DNA from 4 places in the Streptomyces sp. NPDC016459 genome. Region 2 is predicted to be linked to each of the others. Evidence: riboswitches for the same ligand, from Rfam matches in the RefSeq annotation. Region 2 holds a riboswitch; each other region holds the start of a gene.

Region 1 (4,204 bases), on a different contig from region 2:
AACGGCAGCTTCAGCTGGAAGAAGACGTCCTGGAGGCCCATCGCGCCCAGGCCCACCGGCCGCCAGCGGGCGTTGGAGCGGCCCGCCTGCTCGGTCGGGTAGAAGTTGATGTCGACGACGCGGTCGAGGAAGGTGACGGCCGTGCGGACGGTGGCGTCGAGGCGCTCCCAGTCGATGTCCCGGGCGGTGGTGTCCACGAACGCGCCGAGGTTGACCGAGCCCAGGTTGCAGACGGCCGTCTCGCCGTCGTCGGTGACCTCCAGGATCTCCGTGCAGAGGTTCGAGGAGTGGACGGTGTGGCCGGGCTCGGCGGTCTGGTTGGCCGTACGGTTCGAGGCGTCCTTGAAGGTCATCCAGCCGTTGCCGGTCTGGGCCAGGGTCCGCATCATCCGGCCGTACAGGTCGCGGGCCGGCATCGTCTTGCGGGCCAGGCCCGCCGCCTCGGCCGCGCGGTAGGCGGCGTCGAACTCCTCGCCCCACAGGTCGACCAGCTCGGGCACGTCGGCGGGGGAGAACAGTGACCAGTCGGCGTCGGCGTTGACGCGGCGCATGAACTCGTCCGGGATCCAGTGCGCCAGGTTCAGGTTGTGCGTGCGGCGCTGGTCCTCGCCCGTGTTGTCACGGAGCTCCAGGAACTCCTCGATGTCCGCGTGCCAGGTCTCCAGGTAGACGGCGGCGGCGCCCTTGCGGCGGCCGCCCTGGTTCACGGCGGCGACGGAGGCGTCGAGGGTCTTCAGGAACGGCACGATGCCGTTGGAGTGCCCGTTGGTGCCCCGGATCAGCGAACCGCGGGCCCGGATGCGGGAGTACGAGAGACCGATGCCGCCCGCGTGCTTCGAGAGGCGCGCCACCTGGTGGTAGCGGTCGTAGATGGAGTCCAGCTCGTCCAGCGGGGAGTCGAGCAGGTAGCAGGAGGACATCTGCGGGTGGCGGGTGCCGGAGTTGAAGAGCGTGGGGGAGGACGGCAGGTAGTCCAGGCGGCTCATCAGGCCGTAGAGCGCGGTGACCTCGTCCAGGGCCCGGGTGCTGTCGTCCTCCGCGAGGCCGCAGGCAACGCGCAGCATGAAGTGCTGCGGGGTCTCGACGACCTGGCGGGTGATCGGGTGGCGCAGCAGGTAGCGCGAGTAGAGGGTGCGCAGACCGAAGTAGCCGAAGCGGTCGTCGGCGGCCTGGTCGATCGTCGCGTCCAGGCGGGCCGCGTGCTGGGCGACGAACTCGGCGGTGCGGTCGGCGATCAGGCCCTCGCGGTGACCGACGGCGACGGAGGCGGAGAAGGAGAAGGCGCCCTGGCCGGCCGCCTCGTCGGCGATGGTGACCGTGAGGAGCCGGGCGGCGAGCCGGGAGTACGCCGGGTCCTCCGCGATCAGGCCCGCGGCCGCCTCGGTGGCCAGCTCGCGCAGCTCCGCCTCGTCCGACGTGGCGTTGCGGCCGCGGAGCGCGGCGGCGGCGACCTTGCCGGGGTCGGTGTCGGGGAGATCGGCGGTGAGGTCGGTCAGGGTCCGCAGCAGCACGGTCCCGGGGCCGTCGCTCTCGACCGCGGAAGCCTCGGCGGACGCCGGATCGGCGGGCGCGATGGTCACGTGGGGGCTCTCCCTCGCTCGGCTCGGGGCCGCGGCGGGGGAAGGCGGGCACGCGGGCGTCCGTAACGCCGGACGCGACGCTTCCACCGGCCCACTCCGCGAGGCCCGGACGTCAGTGGCACCCGGAACGGACGGACCGGGTGCGCTGCCGGCAGGTCCTCGGACTCACCTCGTACGAATGTGATGCATTCGTACGAAGCACACCGTTGCGGGACAGTTCCGGATTCGCGCCGGATTCCCCTGCGTCGACAGCGAGCACGAGCATACATGTGGGGGGCTCCACTCATCGCACCCCCCACATGTTGTGTCGCCGCCCGGCTTCAGAACTCCAGGGCGTAGGTGAGCAGCAGAAGGCCGGGGGTCGGTTCCCAGTCCCGGTGGGGGGTGCGGACGAAGCCCAGGCGCTCGTAGATCCGGTGCGCGGAGAGCATCCGCACGTCCGTGGAGAGCACGATCCGCTCGCTCCCCGGCAGGGCCCGGGCGCGGTCGACGCAGGCCCGTACGAGGGCCTCTCCGACGCCCCGGCCGCGGGCCTCACGGGCGACGGCGAGCATCCGGAACTCGGCCTCGCCCGCGACCGCGATGTCCGCCCAGGGGGTGTCGCCGGTGGCGAAGGTCACCCCGCCGAGGAGCGTCCCCTCGGCGTCCTCGGCGACGAGCACCTCGCTCTCGCGCGCCCGCCGGGCGGTGTCCCGCAGGACCTCCAGGTAGAAGTCCTCCGCCCCGTGCTGCAGCAGCCCGTCGTTCAAGTAGGTGCCCGCGGTGAGTTCTCCGAGCGCCTCGTACTCCTCCAGCCGTACCGCCCTGATGGTGAAGTCCATGAGGGCAGTGTGCCTTCCCGGGGACGAGAAGGGGCCCGGGATTCCTGGTGGAGATCCCGGGCCCTTCGCGTGCGGCCGTGCGTGGGCCGGTGTGTGGGGTCAGCGCGTCTCGGCGGCGAGCTTCGGCATGTCGGTCTGCACGCCGGCGTCACCGGCGTCGGCCGTGTAGTCCGAGGGGGAGGTCTCGTCGATGCCCTCGGGGGCCTTGACGGCCTTGAGGACGAAGGTGAGGACGACCGTGACGAGGAGGTTGAGGACGAAGGCGGTGAGACCGATGTAGCCGATCTCGCCGATCCCCGGGATCTCGGCGGAGGAGCCGCCGAAGTGCTTCTGGGTCGGGCTGGCGACCCCGTACGCGGCGACCGTGCCGTAGAGCATGCCGACGGCCCAGCCGGCGAGCAGCGCCCAGCGATGGAACCAGCGGGTGAAGAGGCCGCCGACGAGGGCCGGGAAGGTCTGCAGGATCCAGATGCCGCCGAGCAGCTGGAAGTTGATCGCGACCGTCTTGTCCATGGTGAGGACGAAGGCGAGCGCGCCGACCTTCACGAGGAGCGAAACGATCTTGGAGACCTTGGTCTCCTGCGCCGGGGTCGCGTCCTTCTTGATGAAGTCCTTGTAGATGTTCCTCGTGAAGAGGTTGGCCGCGGCGATCGACATGATCGCGGCCGGGACGAGCGCGCCGATGCCGATCGCGGCGAACGCGACGCCCGCGAACCAGTCGGGGAACATCGTCTCGAACAGCTGCGGGATGGCGAGCTGCCCGTTCTTCACCTGGATGCCGGCGGCGATCGCCATGAAGCCGAGCAGCGCGAGCAGGCCCAGCATCAGCGAGTACAGCGGCAGGATCGTGGTGTTGCGGCGGATGACCTCACGGCTCCGGGACGACAGCGTCGCCGTGATGGAGTGCGGGTACATGAACAGGGCGAGCGCCGAGCCGAGCGCGAGCGTCGCGTACGTCCACTGGCCGGCCTCGCCGGGGACGAGCGACCCGCGCGGCTTGTCCGTCGCCGGGTTGGTCTGCGCGTAGGCCTCGCCGGCCTTGGCGAAGATCTCGTCGAAGCCGCCCAGCTTGATCGGGATGTAGATGATCGCCACCGCGATGACGATGTAGATCAGGGTGTCCTTGACGAAGGCGATGAGCGCGGGCGCCCGCAGGCCCGAGGAGTACGTGTACGCCGCGAGGACACCGAAGGCGATGAGCAGCGGCAGGTCCTTGATGAACCAGTGGGTGGTCTCGCCGCCGCCGACGCCCATCACGTCCAGGACGGCCTGGATGCCGACGAGCTGGAGCGCGATGTACGGCATGGTGGCGAGGATGCCGGTGACCGCCACCGCGAGGGACAGGCCCTTGGAGCCGTAGCGGCCGCGTACGAAGTCCGAGGTGGTGACGTAGCCGTGCTTGTGCGAGACCGACCAGAGGCGCGGCAGGAAGGTGAAGATCAGCGGGTAGACCAGGATCGTGTACGGCACGGCGAAGAAGCCGGCCGCGCCCGCCGCGTAGATGGCCGCCGGGACGGCGACGAAGGTGTACGCGGTGTAGAGGTCGCCGCCGAGCAGGAACCAGGTCACCCAGGTGCCGAACGACCGGCCGCCCAGGCCCCATTCGTCGAGGCTGTTCTCGTTCTCCGCCCTGCGCCAGCGCGAGGCGAGGAAGCCCATGACCGTGACGGCCAGGAAGAAGAAGATGAAGACGGCGAGTGCGACGCCGTTCACGCCGTCCTTCATCGCGCGTCACCACCCTTGCGGCCGCGCTGGTCGATCTGCCACAGCTTGTAGGCGACCATGGTGAGCACGGTGGAGACC
Region 2 (4,204 bases):
CGGCGGTGGCCATGTCCGCCGTGCTGAACCTCGTCGGCGCGTTCCTGTCCGTGGAGGTCGCCAAGACGATCTCCGGCGGGATCATCAACGAAGAGGGCATTCGCACAGAAGTGATCTTCGCGGCGCTCGTGGGCGCCATCCTGTGGAACCTGCTGACCTGGCTCCTCGGCCTGCCGTCCAGCTCCTCCCACGCGCTCTTCGGCGGCCTCATCGGCGCCGCGGTCATGTCGGCGGGCTGGTCCGCGGTCAACGGTCCGACCATCGTCACCAAGGTCCTGATCCCGGCCATCGCCGCGCCGCTCGTCGCCGGTCTCGCCGCGATGCTGGCCACCCGGCTGACGTACAAGATCGGTGCCAAGACCGACGAGAAGCACACCGCCAAGGGCTACCGGGTCGGCCAGATCGCCTCCGCGGGTCTCGTCTCCCTCGCCCACGGCACCAACGACGCCCAGAAGACGATGGGCATCATCACCCTGGCCCTGGTCACCCAGGGCGTCGTCGCCCCCGGCTCCAACCCGCCCCTCTGGGTCATCGTCTCCGCCGGCGTCGCGATCGCCCTTGGCACCTACCTCGGCGGCTGGCGCATCATCCGCACCATGGGCAAGGGCCTCACCGACCTCCAGCCGCAGCAGGGCTTCGCCGCCCAGACCAGCGCCGCGACGGTCATCCTGGCCTCCTCGCACCTCGGCTTCTCCCTCTCCACCACCCAGTCCTGCTCGGGTGCCGTGATGGGCGCCGGTCTCGGCCGCAAGGGCGGGGTCGTCCGCTGGTCGACCGCGACCCGGATGTTCGTCGCCTGGGGTCTGACCCTGCCCGCCGCGGGCCTGGTCGGCGCCGGTGCCGAGTTCCTCACCAAGCAGGGACCCTGGGGCATCGCCGCCGTCGCGGTCCTGCTGGTCGGCGGATCGGCCGTCATCTGGTCGCTCTCCCGCCGCAAGCCGGTCGACCACCACAACGTCACCGCCGACGACCTCGACGCCGAGCCCGCGGGTGTGGTGACCACCGCCATGGCGGCCGTCACCCCGCCGCCGCCGGCCGGTTCCGTCGCCGCCGTCACGGACGAGGACCTCAAGACCACCATCCCCGCGCCGGCTCCCACCGACCCGGCCGCTCCCCCGGCCCCCGCCGCAACGGTCTAAGGAACGAACGACATGAAGATCGACTGGGCAGCCCTCGGCTCCGTCTTCGGAGTCAGCCTCGTGGCGACCGTCGCCCTCGTGGGCCTCTTCACCCTCGGCATCATCGGCCTCTCCAAGCAGGAGCAGGCCGCCGCGCAGGGAGGCTCCGCCGCCCTGGCCCGCACCGGCGCCTACGCGTGCTTCGCCCTGTGCCTCACGGCCGTCGCGTACGGCATCTACCTGATCGTCGTCTGACGGTCCCGCAGGACACCGGCCGGGCGGTCCGTACCTTCGGGTACGGGCCGCCCGGCCGTCGTGTCTGTGGCGCTTCGCACAGTGACGCGGTGCAGGTCAAGGTGAGTTGACGGCTGTTCTCGGGGCGTGGTGGACTGCCGAGGCCATTACGGCGGCAGCAGAGGAAGTCCGGTGCGAATCCGGCGCGGTCCCGCCACTGTGACCGGATCCAAGGGGTCCGGGAGTCAGGAACTCTCGCCGCCGGTCACGTCGATCCAGGGCGCGGACCCTGAGTGAGGACATGCGCCATGCCCGGCCGCAGAAGAACCAGCCGCCTCTCCCCGGACCGATTCGCGTACGGAGCGGCCGCCGGTCTCGCCGTCGACCTGCTCGTCGGAGACCCCCGCCGTGGACACCCCGTCGCCGCGTTCGGCCGGGCGGCCGCCGCGGTCGAACAGCGCCTCCACCACGACCACCGAGGCTGGGGCGCCCTGCACACCGCCGTCTGCGTCGGCTCCACCGCCGCCCTGGGCGCGCTCGCCGCACGGGCCGTACGCAACCGGCCGACCGCCGCCGTGGCCCTGACCGCCGCCTCCGTCTGGGCCGTCGTCGGCGGTACGACCCTGGGCCGGGAGGCCCGCGCGATCGGCGGGGCGCTCGCCGCGGGGGACCTGGAGGTGGCCCGGGAACGGCTGCCGCACCTGTGCGGACGCGACCCGCAGTCCCTCGACGGACCGGCGATGGCACGCGCGGTCGTCGAATCGGTCGCCGAGAACACCTCCGACGCCGTGGTCGGCGCCCTCTTCTGGGGCGCGGTCGCGGGCGTGCCCGGTCTGCTCGGCTTCCGGGCCGTCAACACCCTGGACGCGATGGTCGGCCACAAGTCCCCCCGCCACCGCCGCTTCGGCTGGGCCTCGGCCCGGCTCGACGACCTCGCCGGCTGGCCCGGGGCGCGGCTGACGGCCGCGCTCACCACCGTCGCCGGCGGGAACCCGCGCGGGGCCGTCCGGGCCTGGCGGGCGGACGCCCCGCAGCACCCCAGTCCCAACGCCGGGCCCGTGGAGGCGTCCTTCGCGGGCGCGCTCGGCGTACGGCTCGGGGGGACCCTCTCGTACGCCGGCCGGGTCGAACACCGGCCGGTGCTCAACGGGGAGGGGCGGCCCGTCGAGGTCGCCGACATCGACCGGGCGGTCCGGCTGTCCCGCCGGGTCACCGCACTGACCCTGGCCGCCTGCGTGGGCGGCCGGCTGATCGTGAGCGCGCTGAAGCGGAGGAACGCATGAGGGGTGGGGGGCTGCTCGTCGCCGGGACCACGTCCGACGCCGGCAAGAGCGTCGTGACGGCCGGCATCTGCCGCTGGCTGGTCCGCAAGGGCCTGAAGGTGGCGCCGTTCAAGGGACAGAACATGTCCCTCAACTCCTTCGTGACCCGTGAGGGCGCCGAGATCGGGCGGGCCCAGGCCATGCAGGCGCAGGCCGCCCGCGTCGAACCGACCGCGCTGATGAACCCGGTGCTGCTCAAGCCGGGCAGCGACCGGTCCAGCCAGGTCGTCCTGATGGGCAAGCCGGTGGGGGAACTGAGCGCGAAGGGCTATCACGGGGGACGGCAGAAGGAACTGTTCGAGCCGGTGATGGCGTGCCTGGAGGAACTCCGGGGCATGTACGACGCCGTGATCTGCGAGGGCGCGGGCAGCCCGGCCGAGATCAACCTGCGGCGCACGGACATCGTCAACATGGGCATCGCCCGGGCCGCGCGGCTGCCCGTGGTCGTGGTCGGGGACATCGACAGGGGCGGCGTCTTCGCCCAGTTCTTCGGCACGACGGCGCTGCTGAGCCCCGAGGACCAGTCGCTCGTCGCCGGGTACCTCGTGAACAAGTTCCGGGGTGACGTGACCCTGCTCGAACCGGGGCTCGACATGCTCCACGGGCTGACCGGGCGCCGGACCTTCGGCGTCCTGCCGTACGCGCACGGGCTCGGCATCGACGAGGAGGACGGCCTCCGGGTGTCGCTGCGCGGCACCGTCCGCGAGTCCGTCGTGGCGCCGCCGGTCGGCGCGGACATCCTGCGGGTCGCCGTCTGCGCCGTACCGCTGATGTCCAACTTCACGGACGTCGACGCGCTGGCGGCCGAGCCGGGCGTGGTCGTCCGGTTCGTCGACCGGCCCGAGGAACTCGTCGACGCGGACCTCGTCGTCGTGCCCGGCACGCGCGGCACGGTCAGGGCGCTGGCGTGGCTGCGGGAGCGGGGCCTTGCGGACGAGCTGGCCCGCCGCGCGGCCGCGGGGCTGCCCGTGCTCGGGATCTGTGGCGGCTTCCAGATCCTCGGCGAGCACATCGAGGACCAGGTCGAGTCGCGGGCGGGCGCCGTCGACGCGCTCGGACTGCTGCCCGTACGGGTCCGGTTCGCGCCCGGTAAGACCCTCGCCCGGCCGGTCGGCGTGGCGCTCGGGGAACGGGCCGAGGGGTACGAGATCCACCACGGGGTCGCCTCGGTGGACGGCGGGGAGCCGTTCTTCTCCGATGACACGGGACGCGCTCTCGACGGCTGCCGGGTCGGCTCCGTCTGGGGCACCCACTGGCACGGCTCCCTGGAGAGCGACGGGTTCCGGCGGGCGTTCCTGCGGGAGGTCGCGGCGGCGGCCGGGCGGCGGTTCGTGCCGGCGCCGGACACGTCGTTCGGGGCGCTGCGCGAGGAACAGCTCGACCGGCTGGGCGACCTGATCGAGGAGCACGCGGACACGGACGCGCTGCTGCGGCTGATCGAGGAGGGGGCCCCGGCGGGCCTGCCGTTCGTGCCGCCGGGGGCGCCGTGAGCGCGGGGGCAAGTCGGGCCGGAGGCCCGGCCGCGAGTAG
Region 3 (4,204 bases), on a different contig from region 2:
GAACGCGAACAACAGCACTCCGAGCGAAGCCGCCGCGGTCCGCAGGAGCAGTTCGACCGCCTGGACCGGACCTCCCGGGGCGAACGCGACGAGCCCCCGGGCGCCGCCCACCTCGAAGAGCAGCGGAACCGCGCCCGTGACACAGAAGCCGAGCGGGACGCGGAACGCCCGCCACAGCGCCCGGCCCGGCACACCGGCCGGCCCGAGCAGCACCCCGAGCGTGACCGCGGCCACGAGCACCGCCCCCGGCCACGGCGGCAGACAGACCGCGCACAGGGTCAGACCGAAGCCGAGCAGCGCTTTCTCGGCGGGATGACGGCGGCGCCAGCGGCTGCTGTGCGCCGCCGCGTCGATCGGCAGCATCGGCGGCTACGCGTCCCGCCCGTCGGCCGGAACTCCCGGGCCGCCCGGCTCCCGGGCTCCGGGCGCCGCGACCGCACCGTCCACGAGGCCCCCGGCAGCCCTGGACGCCCCGGCGGGCTCAGCGGCCGCAGCAGGTCCGGCGGCCTCGGATGCCCCAGCGGGCTCAGCGGCCCCAGCAGGCTCAGCGGCCTCGGCGACCCCGGAGGCCTCAGCAGCCCCGGAGACCCCGACCTCCCCGGCAGCCCCAGCAGGCCCGGCGGCCCCAGCAGGCCCAGAGACCCCAGCAGGCCCGACGACCCCCGATGCCTCAGCAGCCCCGGCGGCCCCGTCCGCCCCGGTCGCCCCGGCCCGTGCGGCGCCCTGCCTCCGCCCTCGCCGCAGACCGAAGTAGTACGCGAGGACACCGGCGCCCAGCGCCGCCTGGAGCGAGAACAGCGCGGACTCGACCTCCCCGGACGGCGGCTCGTACAGCGGCGTGAACCACGGCTCGTAGTCCGGCCGGAGCTCCGTGATCGCGGTCTCCGCCTCCGCGTCCGCCCCGGTGAACGGTTCCTCCTTGTGATCCCCGAGCCCCAGCGCCAGCGGCAGTACCGCGAGCGCCGCGACGACGAGCAGCAACAGGGCGTTGATCTTCGCGTTCCGGCTCATCGCGCGGCCGCCTCCTCGCGTTGCTCCGCCGTCCGCCCGGCGAGGACGCCGAGCCGGATCAGTTCGCCCTTGCTGGACTGCGTGAGCAGCCGCATCACGAGCACGGTCAGCAGGCCCTCGCTCACGGCCAGCGGAATCTGCGTCACGGCGAAGATCCCGCCGAACTTGGCGAGCGCCCCGGCCACACCGCTGCCCGGGTCCGGGAAGGCGAGCGCCAGCTGCACACTGGTCACGCAGTACGTCGACAGGTCGGCGACGAACGCGCCGAAGAAGACGGCGACCATCAGCGGCGTACCGGACCGGCGCAGCAGCCGGTACGTGCCGTAACCCGCCCAGGGCCCGACGATCGCCATCGAGAAGGCGTTCGCGCCGAGCGTGGTGAGCCCTCCGTGGGCGAGCAGCAGGGCCTGGAAGAGCAGGGTGATCGTCCCCAGGACCGCCATGATCGGCGGCCGGAACAGGATCGCGCCCAGACCCGTACCGGTCGGATGGGAACAACTACCGGTCACGGACGGCAGTTTGAGAGCCGAGAGGACGAAGGTGAAGGCGCCGGCGGCGCCGAGCAGAAGAGTGGACTCGGGGTTGGACCGTACCTCGCGGGTCAGCGCGCGGACCCCGTGGACGATGAACGGTGCGGACGCGACGCCCCAGGCGGCCGCGTGCACAGGGGGTAGGTACCCCTCGGCTATATGCATGGTTGGGAGACCCTCTCCAGCACCTCGTGGATGGACAACGCACCCTGGCCGGTCTCCTGGCTGACGGTCATACGCCCGGACTCCGCCTTCCCACACCACGACGGTCTCCCATCGCGGTCCAGTGGCTTCCCCGAGGGTGACATCCCGCGGGGGTGGAGCCGGACCTCCCGATCACAGTGGCGAGGGCCGCACCGGTACTGCACCGGTTTCCCGAACACCAAGGCCCTGCGACACTAGTGTGTTGACCAGGTACATCACAACACGGTCGCCACCCGGCGCGGCTTCTCGCTCACACAGCGCTGTCACTCCTTGCGGTAGGCGTACGCCTCCGACGCCGCCGCCACCACCGCGTCGAGGTCCGCTCCCGCGCTCGCCGTGACCAGCGCGGCGACCGCGCCCTCGACGAACGGCGCGTCCACCAGACGGGAGCCCTCGGGAAGCTCGTCGCCCTCGGCGAGCAACGTTTTCACGGTGAGCACCGCGCTCCCCAGGTCGACCATGATCGCCACTCCCGAGCCCCGGTCCGCGGCCTTCGCCGCCTCGCAGATCAGCCCGGAACTCGTCCCCAGACCACCGTCCGGAGTCCCGCCGGCGGGGACGATCGGCGCCAGGTCGCCGCCACCGGACAGCCCTCTGGCCAGCTCGGCCACTGCGGTCGCGACGGCGGCACTGTGCGAGACGAGCACGATGCCGACCCGCACGGAACCGTCGCGGACCGGCCCGCCCCGGCTCCCGCCGCTCATGACGCCCCCTCCGCACGCGCGGTGTCGTCCAGCGCGGTGAACAGCAGCGCGGACGAGGTCGCCCCCGGGTCCTGATGCCCCACCGACCGCTCACCCAGATAGCTGGCCCTGCCCTTGCGCGCCCGCAGCGGTACGGTCGCGAGAGCGCCCTCCTCGGCGGCGGCGCGGCTCGCCTCGAACGACTCCCGCAGGCCCTCCACGGCCGGGAGGAGCGCGTCCAGCATCGTCTTGTCGCCCGCCTGCGCGCCGCCCAGCTGCGACACGGCCGTCACGCCGGAGCCGAGCGCCTCCGCCAACCGTGCCCGGGTGACCCGCTCGTCGTCGCCGAGGGTCTTGCCGGTACGACGCAGCAGCGTGCCGTACAGCGGTCCCGACGCGCCCCCCACGGTGGAGATCAGCTGCCGTCCGGCGACGGTCAGCACCGCGCCCGGTGTCGCCGGCGACTCCTCGGCCAGGGTCTCGGTGACGGCGGTGAACCCCCGCCTCAGATTGGCCCCGTGGTCGGCGTCGCCGATGGCCGAGTCGAGCTCGGTGAGCCGGTCCGCCTCACGGTCGACGGCCTCGGCCACCGCGGTCAGCCAGCGCACCAGGAAGTCCGCGCCGAAGTCCTCCGTCATGCCGGTCCCCTCTCCCATCCCTCGTCTCACCGACCCCAGCGCAGCGCGGGCGTCTGCACGGGAGCGTCCCAGAGGCGGAGGAGTTCCTCGTCCACCTCGCACAGCGTCACCGAGCAGCCGGCCATGTCCAGCGAGGTCACGTAGTTCCCGACTAGGGTACGGACCACCGGCACGCGCCGCTCGCCCAGCACGCGCTGCACCTCGGCGTTGAAGCCGTACAGCTCCAGGAGCGGGGTCGCGCCCATGCCGTTGACCAGCGCGATCACCGGCCCGGACGGGCGGAGGTCCTCGACGACGGCGTCGACGGCGAAGTCCGCGATCTCCCGGGAGGTCATCATGGGCCGCCGCTCACGGCCCGGCTCGCCGTGGATGCCGATGCCCAACTCCAGTTCCCCGGCCGGCAGGTCGAAGGTGGGGCTTCCCTTGGCGGGGGTGGTGCACGCGCCCAGGGCCACGCCGAAAGACCGGCAGCGTGAGTTGACCAGGCGGGCGATCGCCTCCACCCGTTCGAGGGGCGCGCCCTCCTCGGCGGCAGCGCCCGCGATCTTCTCCACGAAGAGCGTGCCGCCGGTGCCACGCCGGCCCGCCGTGTACAGACTGTCCGTCACGGCGACGTCGTCGTCGACGAGGACCTTGGCGACCTGGATGCCCTCGTCCTCCGCGAGTTCCGTCGCCATCTCGAAGTTCAGCACGTCACCGGTGTAGTTCTTGACGACGAACAGCACCCCGGCGCCGCTGTCGACGGCCGCCGCGGCCCGCACCATCTGATCGGGCACCGGAGACGTGAACACCTCCCCGGGGCAGGCGGCCGCCAGCATCCCGGGCCCCACGAACCCCCCGTGCAACGGCTCGTGCCCGGACCCGCCGCCGGAGACCAGCGCGACCTTCCCCGCCACGGGCGCGTCCCGCCGCAGCACGACCCGCCGCTCGACGTCGACGGTGAGCTCGGGATGAGCGGCCGCCATCCCCCGCAGCGCGTCGGCGACCACGGTCTCGGGAACGTTGATGAGCATCCTCATGAGTACCTCCTGATGAGACGGACAGACAAGCCGCTGTGCAGGTCCTGGCAGGTCGGAGTGGCCCGGCACCCACCCAGACTCACGGGCCGACGCCCGTACGGCAAGGCAAGGCGACCGGG
Region 4 (4,204 bases), on a different contig from region 2:
AGGCCGTCGCGGATCTGGGCGTCCTTGACCTCGCACAGCCAGCCGTCGACGTGCAGCAGGAAGTCGTCGAAGCCGTCGTCCTCCGGGCGCTCCTGGAGACCGAGGTCGTGGTCGAGCTTCGCGGCCTGGATCAGCGTCCAGATCTGGGCGCGGATCGCGGGCAGCTTCGCCGGGTCCATGGAGGAGATCTGCGCGTACTCGTCGAGCAGCTGCTCCAGGCGCGCGATGTCGCCGTACGAGTCGGCGCGGGCCATCGGCGGCACCAGGTGGTCGACGAGGGTCGCGTGGACGCGCCGCTTGGCCTGGGTGCCCTCGCCCGGGTCGTTGACGAGGAACGGGTAGATCAGCGGGATGTCACCGAGGGCCGCGTCGGGGCCGCAGGCGGCGGACAGGCCGGCGTTCTTGCCGGGCAGCCACTCCAGGTTGCCGTGCTTGCCCAGGTGGACCATGGCGTCGGCGCCGAAACCGCCGTCCTCGGCGCGGGCGGCGATCCAGCGGTAGGCGGCCAGGTAGTGGTGGGACGGCGGGAGGTCGGGGTCGTGGTAGATCGCGATCGGGTTCTCGCCGAAGCCGCGCGGCGGCTGGATCAGGATGAGGAGGTTCCCGCGCCGCAGGGCCGCCAGGACGATGTCGCCCTCCGGGTTGCGGGAGCGGTCGAGGAACATCTCGCCGGGCGGCGGGCCCCAGTGCTCCTCGACGTGCGTCCGCAGCTCCTCGGGGAGGGTCGCGTACCAACGCTTGTAGTCGGCGGCCGGGATGCGGACCGGGTTGCGGGCGAGCTGCTCCTCCGTCAGCCAGTCCTGGTCGTGGCCGCCGGCCTCGATCAGGGCGTAGATCAGCTCGTCGCCGTCGCCGGAGACCAGGCCGGGAAGCTCCTCGGCGGGCCCGAAGTCGTACCCCTCCGCGATCAGTCGGCGCAGGAGGGAGACGGCGGAGGCGGGGGTGTCCAGGCCGACGGCGTTGCCGATGCGGGAGTGCTTCGTCGGGTACGCGGAGAGGACGAGCGCCAGCTTCTTCTCGGCGTTCGGGATGTGCCGGAGCCGGGCGTGCCGGACGGCGATCCCGGCGACGCGGGCGGCACGTTCGGCGTCGGCCACGTACGCGGGCAGACCGTCCTCGTCGATCTCCTTGAAGGAGAACGGGACGGTGATCAGGCGGCCGTCGAACTCGGGCACGGCGACCTGGCTGGCGGCGTCCAGCGGCGAGAGGCCCTCGTCGTTCTCCTCCCACGCGGACCGCGAACCGGTCAGGCACAGCGCCTGGAGGATCGGCACGTCGAGCGCGGCGAGCGCCCCCGCGTCCCAGGCCTCCTCGTCGCCGCCGGCCTGCGCCTGCGCCGGCTTGGTGCCGCCCGCCGCGAGGACGGTCGTGACGATGGCGTCGGCGCCCCGGAGGGTGTCGAGCAGCTCCGGCTCGGGGGCGCGCAGGGAGGCGACGTACAGCGGGAGCGGCCGCGCGCCGGCGTCCTCGATCGCGTCGCACAGGGTGCCGATGAAGCCGGTGTTGCCGCTCATGTGGTGGGCGCGGTAGTAGAGCACGGCGATGGTCGGGCCGCTCTCGTTCCGCGCGGTCCGGTCGAGCGGGCCCCAGGTGGGGGCGGCGGCCGGGGCCTCGAAGCCGTGGCCGGTGAGCAGGACGGTGTCGGAGAGGAAGCGGGCCAGCTGCTCCAGGTTCCCCGGGCCGCCGTGCGCGAGGTAGGCGTGGGCCTCGGTGGCGACGCCGATGGGGACGGTGGAGGCCTCCATCAGCTGTGCGTCGGGGGCCTGTTCGCCGCTGAGGACGACCACGGGCCTTCCGGCGGCACGGACCGCGTCCAGGCCCTCCTCCCAGGAACGGAGACCGCCGAGGAGCCGGACGACGACGAGGTCGACGCCGTCCAGGAGGGCGGGCAGGTCGGAGAGGGGGAGACGGGCGGGGTTGGCGAAGCGGTACTCCACCGGGCCGCCGGCCGAGGCAGCGTTCGCCGCGCGGGCGCTGAGCAGGTCGGTGTCGGAGTGCGACAGCAGCAGAAGCATGGCGAGCGCAGGCCTTCCTCGGGGTTGTCCGCGCCCCGGGTGGTCGTATGGGTTGGGGCCTCCCCTGCTCGGGCGAAGCCGAGAGCCTGGGGAAGGGAGTTCCTGACTCACCGCCCCCGAAGTGCGTCGCTGCGCACAGCCGGACCGGCTCACAGTGGCGGGACCGCGCCGGAGTCTCACCGGGCTTCCTCCCCGGGGTCCGGGGACCCCATGCCGATCTGCATCCTAGATCGTGCCGCGGAGGGACGGGACGGGCCACCGGGTCGACCTGATCACACCGGCCGAGGGGGCGGGGCCCCGTAGGTACGCCGACCGCCGGGCCGATCCCGCCCGTGGCCGCCCGGCCTCCCGTTGGTACGCCGACCGCCGGGCCGATCCCGCCCGTGGCCGCCCGGCCTCCCGTTGGTACGCCGACCGCCGGGCCGGTCCCGCCCGTGGCCGCCCGGCCTCCCGTAGGTGCGCCGACCGCCCGGCCGGCTCGGCCCGTGGCCGCCCGGCCGCCCACCGCGCCCACGTCCGTCGCGGCGTCGGCCTGATCACACCCGGTGGCCGCCCTGTTCCCCGTAGGTATGCTCGCCGCCATGCCGCCCACCCCACCCACGACGCCCGAACCGGGCGAAGCTCGTATACGGGACCGTGGCGACGCCTGCCCGGGGGCGCTGCGCCTGCATCCCGCCGAGGACGGCCGCCTGGCCCGACTGCGGCTCCCCGCAGGCCGTCTGACGTCTCATCAGGTCGAGACGCTCGCGGCCGCGGCGGAGACCCTGGGCGACGGGCGGATCAGCATCACCTCGCGCGGCAACGCGGAGCTGCGGGGCCTCGCGGACGACTGCGGGGCGGCGCTCGCGGCGCTCCTCGCGGACGCGGGCCTGCTGCCCTCCCCCACCCACGAGCGCGTCCGCAACATCGTCGCCTCGCCCACCGCGGGACTCGACGGACTCGGCCACGCGGACGTGCAGTTGTGGGCGCGCGGACTGGACGCCGCACTGTGCGCCGAGCCCCGGGCGGCGTCCCTCTCGGGACGGTTCCTGTTCGTCCTGGACGACGGTCGCGGCGACGTGGCCCCGCTCGGCGGGGATGTGAGCTTGGTCGCAGACGAGGACGGATCCGTCCTCGTGCGACTGGGTCCGCAGGTCTTGCGGCTCGCTGCCGCCGACGCCGTCCGCTCCGCCCTCGCCGCCGCCCTCGCGTTCCTCGACGCGGCCGAAGCGGCCGGCAACGGGGCCTGGCGACCCCGCGAACTGCCCGACGCGCACGTGCCGGACTGGGCCCGCGCCCTGGCGGCCGCCGGGATCGCGGCCGAATCCGTACCCCTCCCCGTACCGCCGCTGCCCGTGTCCCGTCCGCCGGCGCCCGGGGTGCTCGGCGCCGACGCGCTGTACGTCCTCGCGCCGCTCGGCCGGCTGACCGCCGCTCAGCTACGGGCCCTGCTGCCGGCCGACGAGGTGCGGCTGACGCCCTGGCGCGGGGCGGTCGTCGTCGGCCCCACGGGCTCTGCGGAAGCCGGCCCCACCGGGGCAGCAGAAGCGGGCCCCACCGCGCCGGCGGAAGCGGCCCGCACCGGGTCGGCCGTCGACGGACCCGCCGCCCGGCTCGCCCGCCTCGCGGCGTACGGGCTGATCACCCGGTCCGACGACCCCGGCGCCGGGGTCACCGTCTGTACCGGGCGGCCCGGGTGCGCCAAGTCCCTCGCCGACGTACGGACGGACGCCCGCGCCGTGCCCGCGGGGCCGGTGCCCGTGCACTTCTCCGGGTGCGCACGCGGCTGCGGGCACCCGTACGGCGACTGGATCGAGGTCCTCGCCACCGGCGACGACACCTATCTGGTGGACGGCGTCCCCACCCCCCGCGCCTCCCTGCCCGCAGCGGTCGGAGCGGCCCGTACCCCTGTCGACCACACGCCCCCCACGTCCCACACGAGATGAGCGAGAGCGACACCATGTTCGACTACGAGAAGGACGGGGCGGAGATCTACCGCCGGTCCTTTGCCACGATCCGCGCCGAGGCGGATCTCGCGGGCCTGCCCGCCGACGTCGCCCAGGTGGCGGTCCGGATGATCCATGCCTGCGGCATGACCGACCTCGTGCGGGACATCGCCTACTCCCCCGGCGTGGTCGCGAGCGCCCGCGCCGCCCTCCGGGCCGGCGCGCCGATCCTGTGCGACGCCCAGATGGTCGCGAGCGGCGTCA

What was found. Region 2 has a riboswitch for cobalamin ahead of ABZ567_RS00295 (cobalamin biosynthesis protein). Riboswitches for the same ligand answer to the same signal wherever they lie in the genome.
Region 1: it holds a riboswitch for cobalamin, as region 2 does, so the genes downstream of both, ABZ567_RS08685 (ribonucleoside-diphosphate reductase subunit alpha) here and ABZ567_RS00295 (cobalamin biosynthesis protein) in region 2, are expected to answer to the same signal.
Region 3: it holds a riboswitch for cobalamin, as region 2 does, so the genes downstream of both, ABZ567_RS23265 (energy-coupling factor ABC transporter permease) here and ABZ567_RS00295 (cobalamin biosynthesis protein) in region 2, are expected to answer to the same signal.
Region 4: it holds a riboswitch for cobalamin, as region 2 does, so the genes downstream of both, cobN (cobaltochelatase subunit CobN) here and ABZ567_RS00295 (cobalamin biosynthesis protein) in region 2, are expected to answer to the same signal.

Annotation. Positions count from the first base shown of each region.
Region 1 is NZ_JBEYCR010000002.1:656,509-660,712, forward strand. Features, by position in the region: gene ABZ567_RS08685 (ribonucleoside-diphosphate reductase subunit alpha) at 1-1,580, opposite strand, end outside; cobalamin riboswitch at 1,713-1,852, opposite strand; gene ABZ567_RS08690 (GNAT family N-acetyltransferase) at 1,901-2,401, opposite strand; gene mctP (monocarboxylate uptake permease MctP) at 2,501-4,126, opposite strand; gene ABZ567_RS08700 (DUF3311 domain-containing protein) at 4,123-4,204, opposite strand, start outside.
Region 2 is NZ_JBEYCR010000001.1:52,879-57,082, forward strand. Features, by position in the region: gene ABZ567_RS00285 (inorganic phosphate transporter) at 1-1,139, shown strand, start outside; gene ABZ567_RS00290 (hypothetical protein) at 1,152-1,373, shown strand; cobalamin riboswitch at 1,495-1,627, shown strand; gene ABZ567_RS00295 (cobalamin biosynthesis protein) at 1,661-2,635, shown strand; gene ABZ567_RS00300 (cobyric acid synthase) at 2,632-4,164, shown strand.
Region 3 is NZ_JBEYCR010000010.1:80,907-85,110, forward strand. Features, by position in the region: gene cbiQ (cobalt ECF transporter T component CbiQ) at 1-363, opposite strand, end outside; partial or broken gene ABZ567_RS23260 (energy-coupling factor ABC transporter substrate-binding protein) at 709-1,011, opposite strand; gene ABZ567_RS23265 (energy-coupling factor ABC transporter permease) at 1,008-1,706, opposite strand; cobalamin riboswitch at 1,735-1,971, opposite strand; gene ABZ567_RS23270 (PTS fructose transporter subunit IIA) at 2,009-2,449, opposite strand; gene dhaL (dihydroxyacetone kinase subunit DhaL) at 2,446-3,066, opposite strand; gene dhaK (dihydroxyacetone kinase subunit DhaK) at 3,093-4,085, opposite strand.
Region 4 is NZ_JBEYCR010000004.1:396,872-401,075, reverse strand. Features, by position in the region: gene cobN (cobaltochelatase subunit CobN) at 1-2,015, opposite strand, end outside; cobalamin riboswitch at 2,091-2,242, opposite strand; gene ABZ567_RS14235 (cobalamin biosynthesis protein CobG) at 2,597-3,940, shown strand; gene ABZ567_RS14230 (precorrin-8X methylmutase) at 3,937-4,204, shown strand, end outside.